DNA from 3 places in the Xanthobacter sp. 91 genome. Region 2 is predicted to be linked to each of the others. Evidence: riboswitches for the same ligand, from Rfam matches in the RefSeq annotation. Region 2 holds a riboswitch; each other region holds the start of a gene.

Region 1 (4,577 bases), 4.5 Mb from region 2:
AGGATGCGGTTGATGATGATGAGCGTCAGCACCAGCGCGATGGCGGCGATGTAGTAATATTCCACTTCCTTCATGCGCTTCAGCGACATGTCGAACAGCGGGATGCTGTCGCCCAGCCAGCGCAGGTCGAGGAAGAGGGGCGTGGTCAGCTTGATGCCGAGCGGGCCGTTGGTGAGGTCCGTCATCTCGTTGATGAGGATCTGCACGATGGTGCCGAAGGCCAAAGTCACCATGGCGAGATAGGGGCCGGTGACGCGCAGCGCCGGCAGCGCCAGCACCACGCCGAACACGGAGGCGACGATGATCGCCAGCGGCAGCGCCGGCCAGAAGCCGATGCCGAAATGCATGGCGAGGCAGCCGGCCGTGTAGGCGCCGATGCCGAACAGCGCGGCATGGCCGATGGACACCTCGCCCGTATAGCCGAACACCACATCGAGCCCGAGCAGCAGGATCGAGAAGATGGCGATGGTGACGAGCAGGTGGAGATAATAGGGGCTCGTCACCACGAAGGGCAGAACGACGAGCACCGCGAGGCCGAGGAGCGACCCCGTGGAGGAGAGGAGGCGGCGCGCGAGCATGGGGCTCAGACCTTCTTGATGGTGGCGCGGCCGAACAGGCCCGAGGGCTTCAGCGAGAGCACCAGCAGCAGCAGGACGAGGCCGGGCACGTCCTTGTATCCGGTGGAGATGTAGTAGCCGGTCAGCGTCTCGGTGATGCCGAGGATGAGGCCGCCGACGATGACACCCATGCCGCTCGACAGGCCGCCGATGATGGCCACCGCGAACGCCTTCAGCCCCAGCACCGCGCCCATGGTGGCGCCGGTGAGGGTGACGGGGGCGATGAGCACGCCGGCGAAGGCGGCGGTCATGGACGACAGGGCGTAGGAGAAGGTGATGACGCGCCGCGTGTCGATGCCCATCAGGCCCGCCGCGTCGCGGTCATTGGCGGTGGCCACCACGGCCTTGCCGAAGATGGACCGCCGGTTGAAGATTTCCACCGCCAGCATTATGGCGAGCGCGCCGATGACGATGGCGATCTCCATGGGCTGGATGCGCACCGGCCCGATGGTGAGCGCCGCCTCGGGCAGCGGGGAGGGGAAGCGCAAAGCGTCGCGGCCCCAGATGTTCTCGGCGAGATTGCGGAAGATGATGCCGAGGGCGATGGTCGCCATGATCCAGCCGGCTTCCGACTTCGCCTTCACCGCCTGCCGCACGCCGAGCCATTCCACCACCGCGCCCTGCGCGAGGCCGAAGGCGAAGACGATGGGCAGCATGAGCAGGTAGGCCCACAGGGTGCCGAGCGCCTGCCCGATGAGGAAATTGATGGTGGTGAGGCCCACCAGCGCCCCGAGCATCAGGGCCTCGCCCTGGCCGAAGTTCAGGGTTTTCGAGGTGGCGAAGGTGAGCTGGTAGCTGAAGGCGATGACGCCGTAGATCATGCCTACGGCGATGCCGCTCACGATGAGCTGCGACAGGACGTTCATGACGGTCTCCGGAAGGGGGCGCGGCCCCCGCGTCGGGGCAGGGTTCCGGGCGAACCGGCCGCCGCGCTCCATGGCGCGGCGATCCGAATGGTGTGGGCGAAGGGGCGGGTCGTTGGGGCCGGTTATGAACCGATACCCCACCCAGTGCCGTCATGCCCCGGCTTGTCCGGGGCATCCACTTCGCCGCTGGGCCGGCGCCCATTCATCAGAGCGGCCTTCCAGACTTTCCGTGGGTCCCCCGGAACCCGGCTGGTGCCGGGTTCCTTTTCCAAGAGCCGGAAGTCGGCAGAAGCCAACTTCCGGACAAGCCGGGGGACGACGGTGCACACAGTGGCTGGGTCAGCGAACCGGAACTCGAGCCCGCTCAGCCTCAGTTCTTGGGCTTCACACGCACCGCCTTGTCGCCGGCGATGTCTTCGGGATGGGCGGCGACGACGCGGCCGTCCTTGACGAGGCCGAACACCGGGATGTTGGCGGTGATGGCCTCGTGGTCGGTGGCGGAGAAGGGCTTGTCGTAGACGGTGACGACGCCCTCGACCTTGGTGTTGAGGTTTTCCAGCGCGTCGCGGACCTTGCGGCCGTCGGTGGAGCCGGCCTGCTTGATGGCGGCGGCGAGCAGCAGCACCGAATCATAGCCCTGCGCGGCCGAGACCGGCGAAGGCATGCGATCGATCTTGTAGGCGGCCTGATAGGCCTCGATGAACGCCTTGCGCTTGGGGGTGTCGGGCAGCTGGATGAAGGTCTGCGGCATCATCGCGCCGTTGCCGTTGGCACCGGCGGTGTCGATGAAGTTGGCCATGGAGAGCGTCCACGAGCCGATCATGGGCACCTTCCAGCCGAGCTTGGCCATGCCGTTGGCGATCTGCGCCAGCTCGGGGCCGATGGCGTAGGTCAGCACCACGTCGGCGCCGGCTTCCTTGGCGCGCAGCAGCTGCGCGGTCATGTCGGTATCGCCGATGTTGAACTTCTCTTCGGCGACCGGCTTCACGCCCATGGTGGCGAGGGCCTTCACCAGATCGGCGCGGCCGAGCTGGCCGTAATTGGTCGAGTCGGCGAGGATGGCCGGCTTCTTGAAGCCCTGCCGCTTCACCGCTTCCTCGGCGATCATGGCGCTCTGGATGGCGTCGTTCGCGGAGGTGCGGAAGATGTAGTTGTTCTTGTTGTCCGGCGGCACGAACTGCTTGGAGATCAGGGTGCCGGTGGCCACGTTGTTGATCACCGGGATCTCGGCTTCCTGGTAGAAGCGCTGGGAGGCGAGGGCGACGCCGGTGTTGATGTAGCCGAGGGTGGCGACGACGCCTTCCTTGTTGATCAGCTCCTGGGCGATCTGCACGCCCACCTCGTTCTTGGCCTCGTCATCGCGCTCGATGAGCTGCAACGGACGGCCGAGCACGCCGCCGGCCTTGTTGACCTCTTCCACCGCGAGCTTCACGCCGTCGCGCATGCTGACGCCCATGGAGGACGAGCCGCCGGTGAAGGGGCCGGTCAGGCCGATTTTGATGGGGTCGGCGGCGTAAGCTGCACCGGAAAAGGCAAGCCCGAAAACGGCAACGCCTGCGGCCAAAGCCGCGACCATGCTCCTCAGTCGCATCTTCTACTCCCTGTGTTCCCGATTATTCGGTTATTATACTTTTGTAGTACCCGCCCGCTCGGTGGCGGGGCGGCTCTCAATCGTTTAAGCGAATTGAGCGGGGCGCGCCACCATAACCTAGCGGAATGTCGGGTGCGGCCTTTGCTGCTGCCGTTTTTGCAGGCAGCCGCACGCTCGCGATGCGGGTCGCCGGTGATTTCGGACCACGCATTGTTGAAGCAATGAGCAAGATGTGATCGGGCGATACGCCTCCCGGCGCGGTCTTTCCGCAGTTGCGTTCAGGTTTTTGCATCTGCGAAGGTGCCGTTGACGCAGGGGGCGGCCGCCGCCTATGGTCGCGGTGACGGTTCCCGCAAGGGATCAAAAGGGAACGCGGTGCTCCGGTCTCACCGGAAATGCCGTGGCTGCCCCCGCAACTGTAAGCGGCGAGTCCTCTGCCATCAGCCACTGGGTCGCGAGACCTGGGAAGGCGGCAGTCTAGGCGATGACCCGCGAGCCAGGAGACCTGCCGTCAGCCGTGGTCACGCGCGAGCACGTCGGGCGGGGTTCTCCTGATGGCGGTTTTTCCGGGCCCGATATGGCCGGGAATGCCTCGTTCGCGGTGACGGACCACCCGTGCCGTCGAGTGCCTTCATGTCTTCCGCCGTCCCGTCCCGATCCCGCCGCGCACTGCCGGCCGCGGCCCTGCTCACGCTCGCCTGTGTTCCGCTTGCCTGTGTTGCGCCCGCCCTCGCCCAGACGGCGGACGACCAGAATGCGGGCGACCTGCCCACCATCGTGGTGAGCGCCACCGGCATTCCCACGCCCGAGACCGAGGTGGCGAGTTCCGTCAGCATCGTCACCGAGCAGGACATCGCCCGCAACCAGCAGCGCACCCTGCCGGACGTGCTGCAATCGCTGCCCGGCCTCAACGTGGTGCAGACGGGCGGGCCGGGCGGCACCACATCGGTGTTCATCCGCGGCACCAATTCCAACCATGTGAAGGTGCTGATCGACGGCATCGACGCCGGCAATCCCGCCGCCACCAACGGCGCGTTCGATTTCGGCAAGTTGCTGGCGTCCGATCTCGAGCGGGTGGAGGTGCTGCGCGGCCCGCAGTCCGGCCTCTATGGCTCGGATGCCATCGGCGGCGTCATCTCCATCACCACCAAGAAGGGCGAGGGGCCGCCCAAGGTGTCCGCCTATGCGGAGGGCGGCGCGCTCGGCACCTTCAACCAGTATGCGAGCCTCACCGGCGCCACCGAGAAGCTGGCCTATTCGTTTAACGTCACCCACTTCTCGTCCACCGAGATCCCGGTGACGCCGCAGAACATCGTGCCCCCCTTCTGGCCGCGCAATCCCAACGCCTACGACAACTGGACCTACTCCACCCGGCTCGACTGGCAGGCCACCGAAACCTTCGCGGTGAATTTCGTCGCCCGCTACATCGACACCAGCCTCGCCTTCACGCCGGACGTCTTCCCCCCGCCCACCTATGCCGGCATCCCGGCGGCGCTGCGCTCC
Region 2 (4,577 bases):
TTTTCGCGCCTGGGTCGGGACCATGGCAGGACGACACTCTCGCCCGCATGTTCGAACCGCAGGCCATCGACCGACAACGCCTCTGCGATCCGTTCTTCGTCCAGCACCGGCCTTGGGACACCTTCGGCGATAAGGCCCCATCCTTCATCAAGGCGACCCGATCACAGAAGCGGGCGGAGGCCGGAAGGTCGTGAATCATGGCGATCACCGCAGCGTCGCGCCGGAGCAGAATGCGGCGTTCGGGAATCAACGTAGGGTGCCCCCGCCGAGGTGAGCGGCCGGCCGATCTTCTCCAGACGCACCGACACCGGAAAGGCTCAGCCGGGCGGTGGCGAGACGCGCCGCGGCCTCGGTGAGCGCGGGACCGGCACACGTCCAAAGCCGGGGCGGCAGTGCGACGGACCGTCCGGCGGTTGCAAATGCGGCCAATACCGGGTGGCGCAGGAGCCCATCGGCGAGTGAGGGAGGCGCGTCCTTCTCCGCATTGATGATGAGGAGGTCGGGGTTCGCGCGCACGATCTCCTCAAGTGTCAGTTGTCCCTTCCTGTCGGTGGACAGGCGGGCGGCAAGGTTCGATAGACCGGCCTTCTGCATCACCTCGTCAGAGATCGAGCCCCGGCCGACCGTGAAGCCATTGGGCCGCAGGACCACCGCTGTGGGGTGGTTCTCTGCGACGGCCGGCAGCCGGGCGAACCCGACCTCCATCTCCCGCACCGTCTGCTCGCCCCGCTCCGGCACGCCAAGCCGCGCGGCCACCATACGGATCTGGGCATACGCCTCACCCAGAGTTCGGGGAATATCCAGTTCCAGCACCTCGAAGCCAAGTCGGCGCAGCATGGCCGTGGTGGTGCGCGTGGTATAGGCCCCGACAATGACCAGATCCGGCTTCAGGGGGACGATCTCCTCGGCCAAACCCCGGTTCATCGGCACGGTGCGGGCAAGGTCCGCGACGTTAGAGGCGCGGGGGTCGCGGGCGAGAAACGTGACGGATGCGACCTGTCCCGGATCGGCAAGGCGCAACACCAGTTCATCCGCGCACAGGTTGAGCGAGACGACGCGAAGCAGGGCGGCTGTGCGCCCAGCTTCGGCAAACGCCCCCTGCGTCAGCAGAAGGTGCCACACGGCGACGAGCACGCTCGCAAGGCGCCGCGCAGCTTCCCTCACCATGTGAGCTTCACACCGCCATAGGCGCCGAAGCCGGGAGCAAGAAAGCCGTTGGGATTTTCGTAGGTCTGGTCGAACAGGTTGTCGATGCGCCCAAAAAGCGTGGCGTTGGCGTTCAACTTATAGTTGGCGGCAACGTTGACCACCGTATAGCCGGGCTGGTCGATGTAGTTCGAGGTGAGACGCACGATGTCCCACCAGGAGGACGCGTAGACGAGGCTCGCCGTGAGGTCGAGTTCGTCGGTCGGCCGCCAGCCGAGGGTAAGGCTCACCTTGTTGTTGGGCCGCCGCAGGGGATTGCAGGACGTGGCGTCGATGGGCGCACAGGCGGCGCCAAACGGCAGGCCAGGGGGCACATATCCGACCACGTCGGTGTAGGTATAGTCCACGCGCGCATCAATGCTGTCGGTGACCTTGACGGCGATGAACGCCTCAACACCCTGCGACACGGCATTTGAAATGTTGATGTTCTGATACGTCACCGGATCGTAGCTGATGAGGTTGGTGATGTTGTTGTGGAAGTAGGTCACGCCGAACAGCACCCGGTCCCCGAATGCTTTCTGCTCAAAGCCTGCGTCCCATCCGGTGCTTTCTTCCGGCAGCAGGTTCAGGTTGCCGTAATAGGGCGCATAAAGCTGGTAGAGCGTGGGGGCCTTAAAGCCCGTGCCGTAGCTCGCTTTCAGCTTGGTGCCGGTCTCGTCGAACAGAAGAGCAGGGGCGAGACGGAAGGTGGTGTGGTCGCCGAAGCTGTCGTCGCTGTCGTAGCGCACGTTGGCGGCAAAGAAGAGCCGGTTCCAGAGATTGCCCTGATACTCCGCATACACGCCCGTGTCTCCTGTCGCGGCGTCGATGGATGTGTAGGCGGTGGAGGAGGTCATGCTCTCGTTGCGCCGCTCAGCACCCACCAGCAGGTTCTGTCCCGGCGCGAAGGCGTAGTTGGACCGCAGGTAATAGATCTGCCGGTCGCCCTCATAGGTGCCGTTCACTGACGTGTTCGGCCCGACGGTGGGATTGGACGTTGAAAGCTCGCTCACACCGAAGGTGGTTATGAGGCGATCATCGAAAGCCTTCCACACCCCTTCGCCCTTGGTGAAGAACATGCTGGCATAGGACGTGGAACGCTGCGCGGCCGGCACGCCGGAATAGGTGGGCGGGGGATAGGTGTCCGGCGTGAAGGCGAGGCTCGAGTCGATGTAGCGCGCAACGAAGTTGACCGCGAAATTGTCCGCCGCCTGCCAGTCGAGACGCGTCGAATACGTCCAGTTGTCGTAAGCGTTGGGATTGAGCGGCCAGAAGGGGGGCGCGATGTTCTGGGGCGTCACCGGAATGTCGGTGGACGAGAAGTGGGTGACGTTGAACGAATACGACAGTTTTTCCGTCGAACCGGAGAGGCTTGCATACTGGTTGAAGGTGCCGAGCGCTCCGCCCTCCACATAGGCCGTGACCTTGGGCGGACCTTCGCCCTTCTTTGTGGTGACCGCAATGACGCCGCCGATGGCGTCCGAGCCATAGAGGCCCGACTGCGGGCCGCGCAGCACCTCCACCCGCTCGAGATCGGAGGCCATGAGCTGTCCGAAGTCGAAGGCGCCGTTGGGCGTGGAGGGATTTCCGGCGTCAATGCCGTCAATCAACACCTTCACATGATTGGAGTTTGTGCCCCGGATGAAAACCGAGGTCTGCCCTCCGGGGCCGCCCGTCTGCACCACGTTGAGGCCGGGCAGGGACTGCAGCACGTCCGGGAGTGTGCGCTGCTGGGCCCGGGCGATGTCGTCGGCGGTGACGATGCTGACCGAACTCGCCACCTCGGTCTCGGGCGTCGGAATGCCGGTGGCGCTGACAACGAGGGTGGGCAGGTCACCGGCATTTTGGTCGTCCGCCGTCTGGGCAAAGGCACACGGAGCGGATGCGACGGAAAGGAAGGCAACGAGGGCCGTGGCCCGACCGGGGCGGCGGGGGAAGGACAGCAGAACGGACGACATGAAGACACTCGGCGGCGCGGGTGGTCCGTCACCGCGAACGAGGTCGCCCGGCCGAGAAAGGCTGGAAAACCGCCACCAGGACACCCCGCCCAATGAGCTCGCGTGTGACCACGATCGACGGCAGGTCTCCTGGCTCACGGGTCACCGCCCGTCTGCCGCCTTCCCAGATCTCGCGACCCAGTGGCTGATGGCAGAGGACTCGCCGCTTACAGTTGCGGGGGCAGCCACGGCATTTTCGGACTCACCGAATCACCGTGTTCCCTTTTGATCCCTTTCGGGAACCGTCACTTTAACGATACGGATAGATTTTGCGGTGCGTCAATGGCTCGCCACGATAAAGACGGAAAGCGCCCGAGTTGCTGCGAAAATGCCACAATGTGGCATCGTCAGCGTCGCGGCTCCCGGGCGCTCTGAATCCTGACCCGTTGACGTCACTCTGCCGCGAGCGTCGGAACCACGGTTGCAACGATCGACGCATCGAGTGCCTCGAAGGTCTTGAGGCCGATGAGATCGTAGAGCTCGGCCCGCGTCTGCATTTCGCCGACCATTGCCTGCGTGGAGCCATCGCGCGCAAGCGTCGCGTAGAGCGTTTCCTGTGCCTTGTTGGCCACCCGCAGCGATGACACGGGCCAGATCACCAGACGATAGCCCATAGCCTCGAACTCGGAAGCGGTGAAGAAGGGGGTTCGGCCAAACTCGGTCATGTTGGCGAGCAGCGGCACGCCGGGCATGCGCCGTGCGAATTCGCGGAACATCTCCGCATCGTTGAGCGCCTCGGGGAAGATGGCGTCGGCTCCCGCTTCAACGTAGAGCTTGGCGCGGGCCACCGCCCCGTCGATCCCCTCGCTGGCCGCCGCGTCGGTCCGCGCGATGAGGTAGAGGTGGCGCCGGGCTTTGGCGGCGGCGGCTACCTTGGCAGCCATGTCGCGGGCGTCCGCCAGCTTCTTGTCGTTCAGGTGGCCGCATTTCTTCGGAAGAAGCTGATCCTCGATGTGGACCGCCCCGGCGCCAGCCTCCTCGAAAGTGCGCACCATGTGCATCACGTTGAGCGCTTCGCCATAGCCGGTGTCGCCGTCCACCAGCACCGGCAGGCCGCTCGCGCGGGCCACCTGACGGATGAAGAAAGCAACTTCATCCACGGTGATGATGCCGAGGTCCGGCAGGCCCATGGACGCCGTCATGGCGGCGCCGGAGAGATAGAGGGCATTGAAGCCGGCTGCCTTCGCCTGCAGCGCAGCCATGCCGTTGTGCGTGCCGGGAATCTTCAGGATCCCATTGGCCTCCACGAGGGCCCGGAAGCGGGTGCCGGCAGGCGCGGCGGGGCGATCGGATGCGACGAGATAGGGCATGTGTCTCTCTTTCAGGCCGCGCGGACGGCGGCGCGACCGCGCGCTTCCAGCGGCACGAACACCTGGTGCTCCGGCCCCACATAAT
Region 3 (4,577 bases), 1.1 Mb from region 2:
TCTCCATCTATGGTGGCCCCATGGCGGTGGCGCTGGTGGAGATGTTTCCCCGCCACACCCGCTGCACGGCGGTGGGGCTGAGCTGGAATCTCGGCCTCGGCCTCGGCGGGGGCACGGCGCCCATGGTGGCGGTCTTGCTGGTGAGCCTCACCGGCGATGCCATGGCCCCGGCCTTCTTCATGATCGCCGGCGGCGTGGTAGCCTTCCTCGCCGCGCTGGGGCTCACGGAGATGCGCGGCCGCTCCCTCGACTGAGCCCGCCCCCTCGACGCGGCGGCCGAAAGGCACTAGAGCACGCGCCAATCAGATTGCATCGCAATCTGATTGGATCACGCGTTCTCTTCCCTGAGTTTAGAGCGCGATCCGGGCGGATTGTTTCAATCCGCCCGGATCGCGCTCTGGCACAGGCCGCGAAATTCACCCGCCGCGCGCAAGCGCCAGCCTCCCCGCATGGGGAGGACGAGCCCGAACCGATGCCCGATCTTCTGCTCGAACTCTTCTCCGAGGAAATCCCCGCCCGCATGCAGGCCCAGGCGGCCGACGCGCTGAAGAAGCTCGTCACCGACGCACTGGTGGAGCGCGGCCTGCTCTATGAGGGCGCGAAAGCCTTCGTGACGCCGCGCCGCCTCGCCCTTGCCGTGCATGGCCTGCCGGGCCGGCAGGCCGACCAGCGGGAGGAGAAGAAGGGGCCGCGCGTGGGCGCCCCCGAGCAGGCGGTGGCCGGCTTCCTTAAAAGCGCGGGCCTCGCCTCCCTCGATCAGGCGACCATCCAGTCTGACCCCAAGAAGGGCGATTTCTACGTGGCCGTGGTGGAAAAGCCCGGCCGCGCCACCACCGAGGTGGTGGCCGAGATCGTGCCGGACATCATCCGCAAGTTCCCCTGGCCGAAGTCCATGCGCTGGGGGTCCGGCACGCTGCGCTGGGTGCGCCCGCTCCATTCCATCGTCGCCACCTTCGGCGCCGAGGGGGACGAGCCGGAGGTGGTGCATTTCTCCGTGGACGGCATCGAGGCCTCCAACGTCACCCGCGGCCACCGCTTCATGGCGCCCGAGCCCTTCACCGTGAAGCGGCTGGACGACTGGATGGCGAAGCTGGAGGCCGCCAAGGTGGTGGCCGACCGCGACCGCCGCAAGGAAATCATCCTCAACGACGCCAAGGACCTCGCGCTCGCCGCCGGCCTGGAGCTGGTGGAGGACGAGGGGCTGCTCGACGAGGTATGCGGGCTGGTGGAATGGCCCGTGGTGCTGATGGGATCGTTCGAGGAACGCTTCCTCGACATCCCGGACGAGGTGATCCGCGCCACCATCCGCGCCAACCAGAAGTGCTTCGTGCTGAAGGACCCCAAGACCGGGCGCCTCGCCAACCGCTTCATCCTCATCTCGAACCTCGTTGCCTCGGACGGCGGCGCGGCCATCGTCGCCGGCAACGAGCGGGTCATCCGCGCCCGCCTGTCGGACGCGAAATTCTTCTGGGATACGGACCGGCTGAACGGCCTCGCCAGCCGCATGCCCAAGTTCCAGTCCATCACCTTCCACGAGAAGCTGGGCTCGCAGGCCGAGCGCATCGAGCGCATAGTGCGCCTCGCCAAGGAGCTGGCCCCCAAGGTGGGCGCGTCGGTGGCGCTGGCCGAGGAGGCCGCTTTGGTGGCCAAGGCGGACCTGCTGACCGAGGTGGTGGGCGAGTTCCCCGAGCTGCAGGGCCTCATGGGCCGCTACTACGCGCAGGGCGAGAACCTGCCCCCGGAAGTCGCCGCCGCCTGCGAGGACCACTACAAGCCGCAGGGCCCGAACGACCGCGTGCCCACCGCGCCGGTTTCGGTGGCCGTGGCGCTGGCGGACAAGATCGACACGCTGGTGGGTTTCTGGGCGATCGATGAGAAGCCGACCGGGAGCAAGGACCCTTATGCGCTGCGCCGGGCGGCGCTGGGGGTGATCCGGATTGTGCTGGAGAATGAGGTTCGGCTGGGGCTGCGATCGTATTCGGCCCTCGGCCTAGACGGCATTTTCAGTAGCTTCCAATCGCTTGAGATAGAGCGGACCTTGTCTCTTTCTGAAGAGGTTGCTGGAAGGACAGGACGCCCTGACCTGGCAGACGAAGTTGAAACCCGTCTGACGGGAAGAGTGGTACCCGATGATCCAGATGAGCCCGATGCGCCAAAGTTCCTGGAACATCCGCGGTATCGTAATCGCATCCAATCGATTGCGTCCGACCTCCTCGCCTTCTTCGCCGACCGCCTGAAAGTCTACCTCCGCGACCGCGGCGTCCGTCACGATCTCGTTGATGCCGTCTTCGCCCTGGAAGGGCAGGACGACCTCCTCCTCGTCGTCCGCCGCGTGGAGGCCCTCGCCGCCTTCCTCGCCACCGAGGACGGCAGGAACCTCCTTGCCGGCTATCGCCGCGCGGTGAACATCCTGCGCATCGAGGAGAAGAAGGACGGCCGCGCCTTCGCCGGCCCCACCTCCGCCGCGCTGCTGAAGGAGCCGGCCGAGGAGCACCTCGCCGCCGCCATCGAGGACGTGAAGGCCCGCGTCTCCAGGGCCGTCGCGGCCGAGGATTTCGAGGCCGCCATGACCGCGCTGTCGGACCTGCGCCAGCCGGTGGATGCCTTCTTCGACGCCGTGACGGTGAACGACGCCGATCCCGCGCTGCGCGAGAACCGCCTGAAGCTCCTCGACGAAATCCGCGCCGCCACCCGCGGCATCGCCGATTTCGACCGCATCGAGGGGTAGGGCGCCCCGGCCGACTGCAACGCAGCGCAGCGGAGTGGAAGGAGAGCCGGGGGCCAGCGCAAGGAGCCTCCGCGCAGCGGGCAAAGCCCGAGACCGCCGGATATTGAAGCGCCTGCGGCGGTGCCTTGCGCTGGGCCCCGGCTCGGCGTTCCGGCTTCGCCGTCGCTGGTCCGGGGTTCTACGCCCTCATTTGACAATCCCGCCCGCCACTGCCTTTAGTGGCGGCGTCGAAGGTCCCGTGGTCCCACACGGGCGTAAAAGGGAATGCGGTGCGGGGAGACCCCCCAATGCCGCGGCTGCCCCCGCAACTGTCGGCGGTGAGCCCCTGCCAGACGCCACTGGAGCAATCCGGGAAGGCGGCGGGGGCGGTGAACCGCGAGCCAGGAGACCTGCCTTCGACGAGGTCCGCGCCGGGCGGGGTGCTCCGGTATTGCGTCCCTTCGAGCCCGTGCGCGCGGGCGCTCGCACCCGTGGACGTTTCGGTGGAGCGCGGCGCGATTCCCGACAGCACAGCACCCGAGCCGGGCGGCGACAGCGCGGAAGCCGGCTGCGCGCCCCAAGCTGCGCCAGAAGCCGCGCGCGAAACCGCCCCCGCCGTCACCCTCCTCATCTGCACCACCTGCCGCGCCCCCGGCAATGACGCCCCACCCGACGCCCAGCGTGACGGCGCCCGCCTCCTCGCCTCCGCCTGCGCCGCATCCCTCCCCGAAGGCGTCGCGGTGGAAGGCGTCGCGGTCGAAGGCGTTTCCTGTCTCGCCAATTGCAAGCGCGCGCTCTCCGCCGCCATGGTTCGCCGCGATGGCTGGACCTATGTGTTCGGCGACCTCTCCCCCGACAGCGCCGCTGACCTTCTCACCGGCGCCGCGCTTCTCGCAGGCTCGCCAGACGGCCTGATGCCCTGGCGCGGCCGGCCGGATGCTCTCAAGCGCGGCATGGTCGCGCGCATTCCCCCGCTTTTCCCCAAGGAGACCCGATGACCTCCCTCGCCCGCGTGCCCTGCACCATCGTCACCGGCTTCCTCGGTGCCGGAAAGACGACGCTGATCCGCCATGTGCTGGAGAATGCCGGCGGCAAGCGCCTCGCGGTGATCGTCAACGAGTTTGGCGACGTGGGCATCGACGGCGAGATCCTGAAGGGCTGCGGCATCGAGAGCTGCGACGAGGGCTCCATCGTGGAACTGGCCAACGGCTGCCTGTGCTGCACCGTGGCGGATGATTTCGTGCCGGCGCTGGACCAGATCCTCGCCCGCGCGCCGAAGGTGGATCATATCCTCATCGAGACCTCCGGCCTCGCGCTGCCGAAGCCGCTGGTGCAGGCCTTCCAGTGGCCGGCCATCAAGGGCCGGGTGACGGTGGACGGCGTGATCGCGGTGGTGGACGGCCCGGCGCTGGCGGAAGGCCGCGTCGCCCCTGATCTCGCCGCGCTGGACGCGCAGCGGGCCGGGGACGAAAGCCTCGACCATGACGATCCCGTGGAAGAAGTGTTCGAGGACCAGATCGCCTGTGCCGATCTCGTCATCCTCTCCAAGTCCGATCTGCTCGATGCGGCCGGATTCATCGCCGCCGAGAAGGCGGTGGCCGGCGCCCTGCCGCGCGCGGTGAAGCTGGTGCGATCCTCCGGCGGCAAGGTGGATCTGGCCGTGCTGCTCGGCCTCGGCGTCGGCGCGGAAGACCTGATCGACACCCGCCGCACCCATCACGACGACGAGGAAGACCACGACCACGACGAGTTCGAGAGCATCGTCCTCGCCTTGCCCGAGATCGCCGATCCCGCCGCGCTGGCCGCCCGCGTGGTGAAGGCGGCGGAGACGCCGGACGTGCTGCGCGTGAAGGGCTTCGCCGCTGTGGAA

What was found. Region 2 has a riboswitch for cobalamin ahead of A37E_RS0121420 (TonB-dependent receptor). Riboswitches for the same ligand answer to the same signal wherever they lie in the genome.
Region 1: linked by a shared signal. The riboswitch ahead of A37E_RS0100650 (TonB-dependent receptor) and the one ahead of A37E_RS0121420 (TonB-dependent receptor) in region 2 are both predicted to bind cobalamin.
Region 3: linked by a shared signal. The riboswitch ahead of A37E_RS0116475 (DUF1636 family protein) and the one ahead of A37E_RS0121420 (TonB-dependent receptor) in region 2 are both predicted to bind cobalamin.

Annotation. Positions count from the first base shown of each region.
Region 1 is NZ_JNIB01000001.1:99,784-104,360, reverse strand. It holds gene A37E_RS0100665 (branched-chain amino acid ABC transporter ATP-binding protein/permease) at 1-578, opposite strand, end outside; gene A37E_RS0100660 (branched-chain amino acid ABC transporter permease) at 584-1,483, opposite strand; gene A37E_RS0100655 (ABC transporter substrate-binding protein) at 1,854-3,074, opposite strand; cobalamin riboswitch at 3,402-3,602, shown strand; gene A37E_RS0100650 (TonB-dependent receptor) at 3,708-4,577, shown strand, end outside.
Region 2 is NZ_JNIB01000001.1:4,585,643-4,590,219, forward strand. It holds gene A37E_RS0121415 (ABC transporter substrate-binding protein) at 247-1,167, opposite strand; gene A37E_RS0121420 (TonB-dependent receptor) at 1,161-3,143, opposite strand; cobalamin riboswitch at 3,245-3,444, opposite strand; gene prpB (methylisocitrate lyase) at 3,575-4,492, opposite strand; partial or broken gene A37E_RS0121430 (citrate/2-methylcitrate synthase) at 4,504-4,577, opposite strand, start outside.
Region 3 is NZ_JNIB01000001.1:3,505,522-3,510,098, forward strand. It holds gene A37E_RS0116465 (MFS transporter) at 1-254, shown strand, start outside; gene glyS (glycine--tRNA ligase subunit beta) at 473-2,728, shown strand; cobalamin riboswitch at 2,943-3,140, shown strand; gene A37E_RS0116475 (DUF1636 family protein) at 3,199-3,705, shown strand; gene cobW (cobalamin biosynthesis protein CobW) at 3,702-4,577, shown strand, end outside.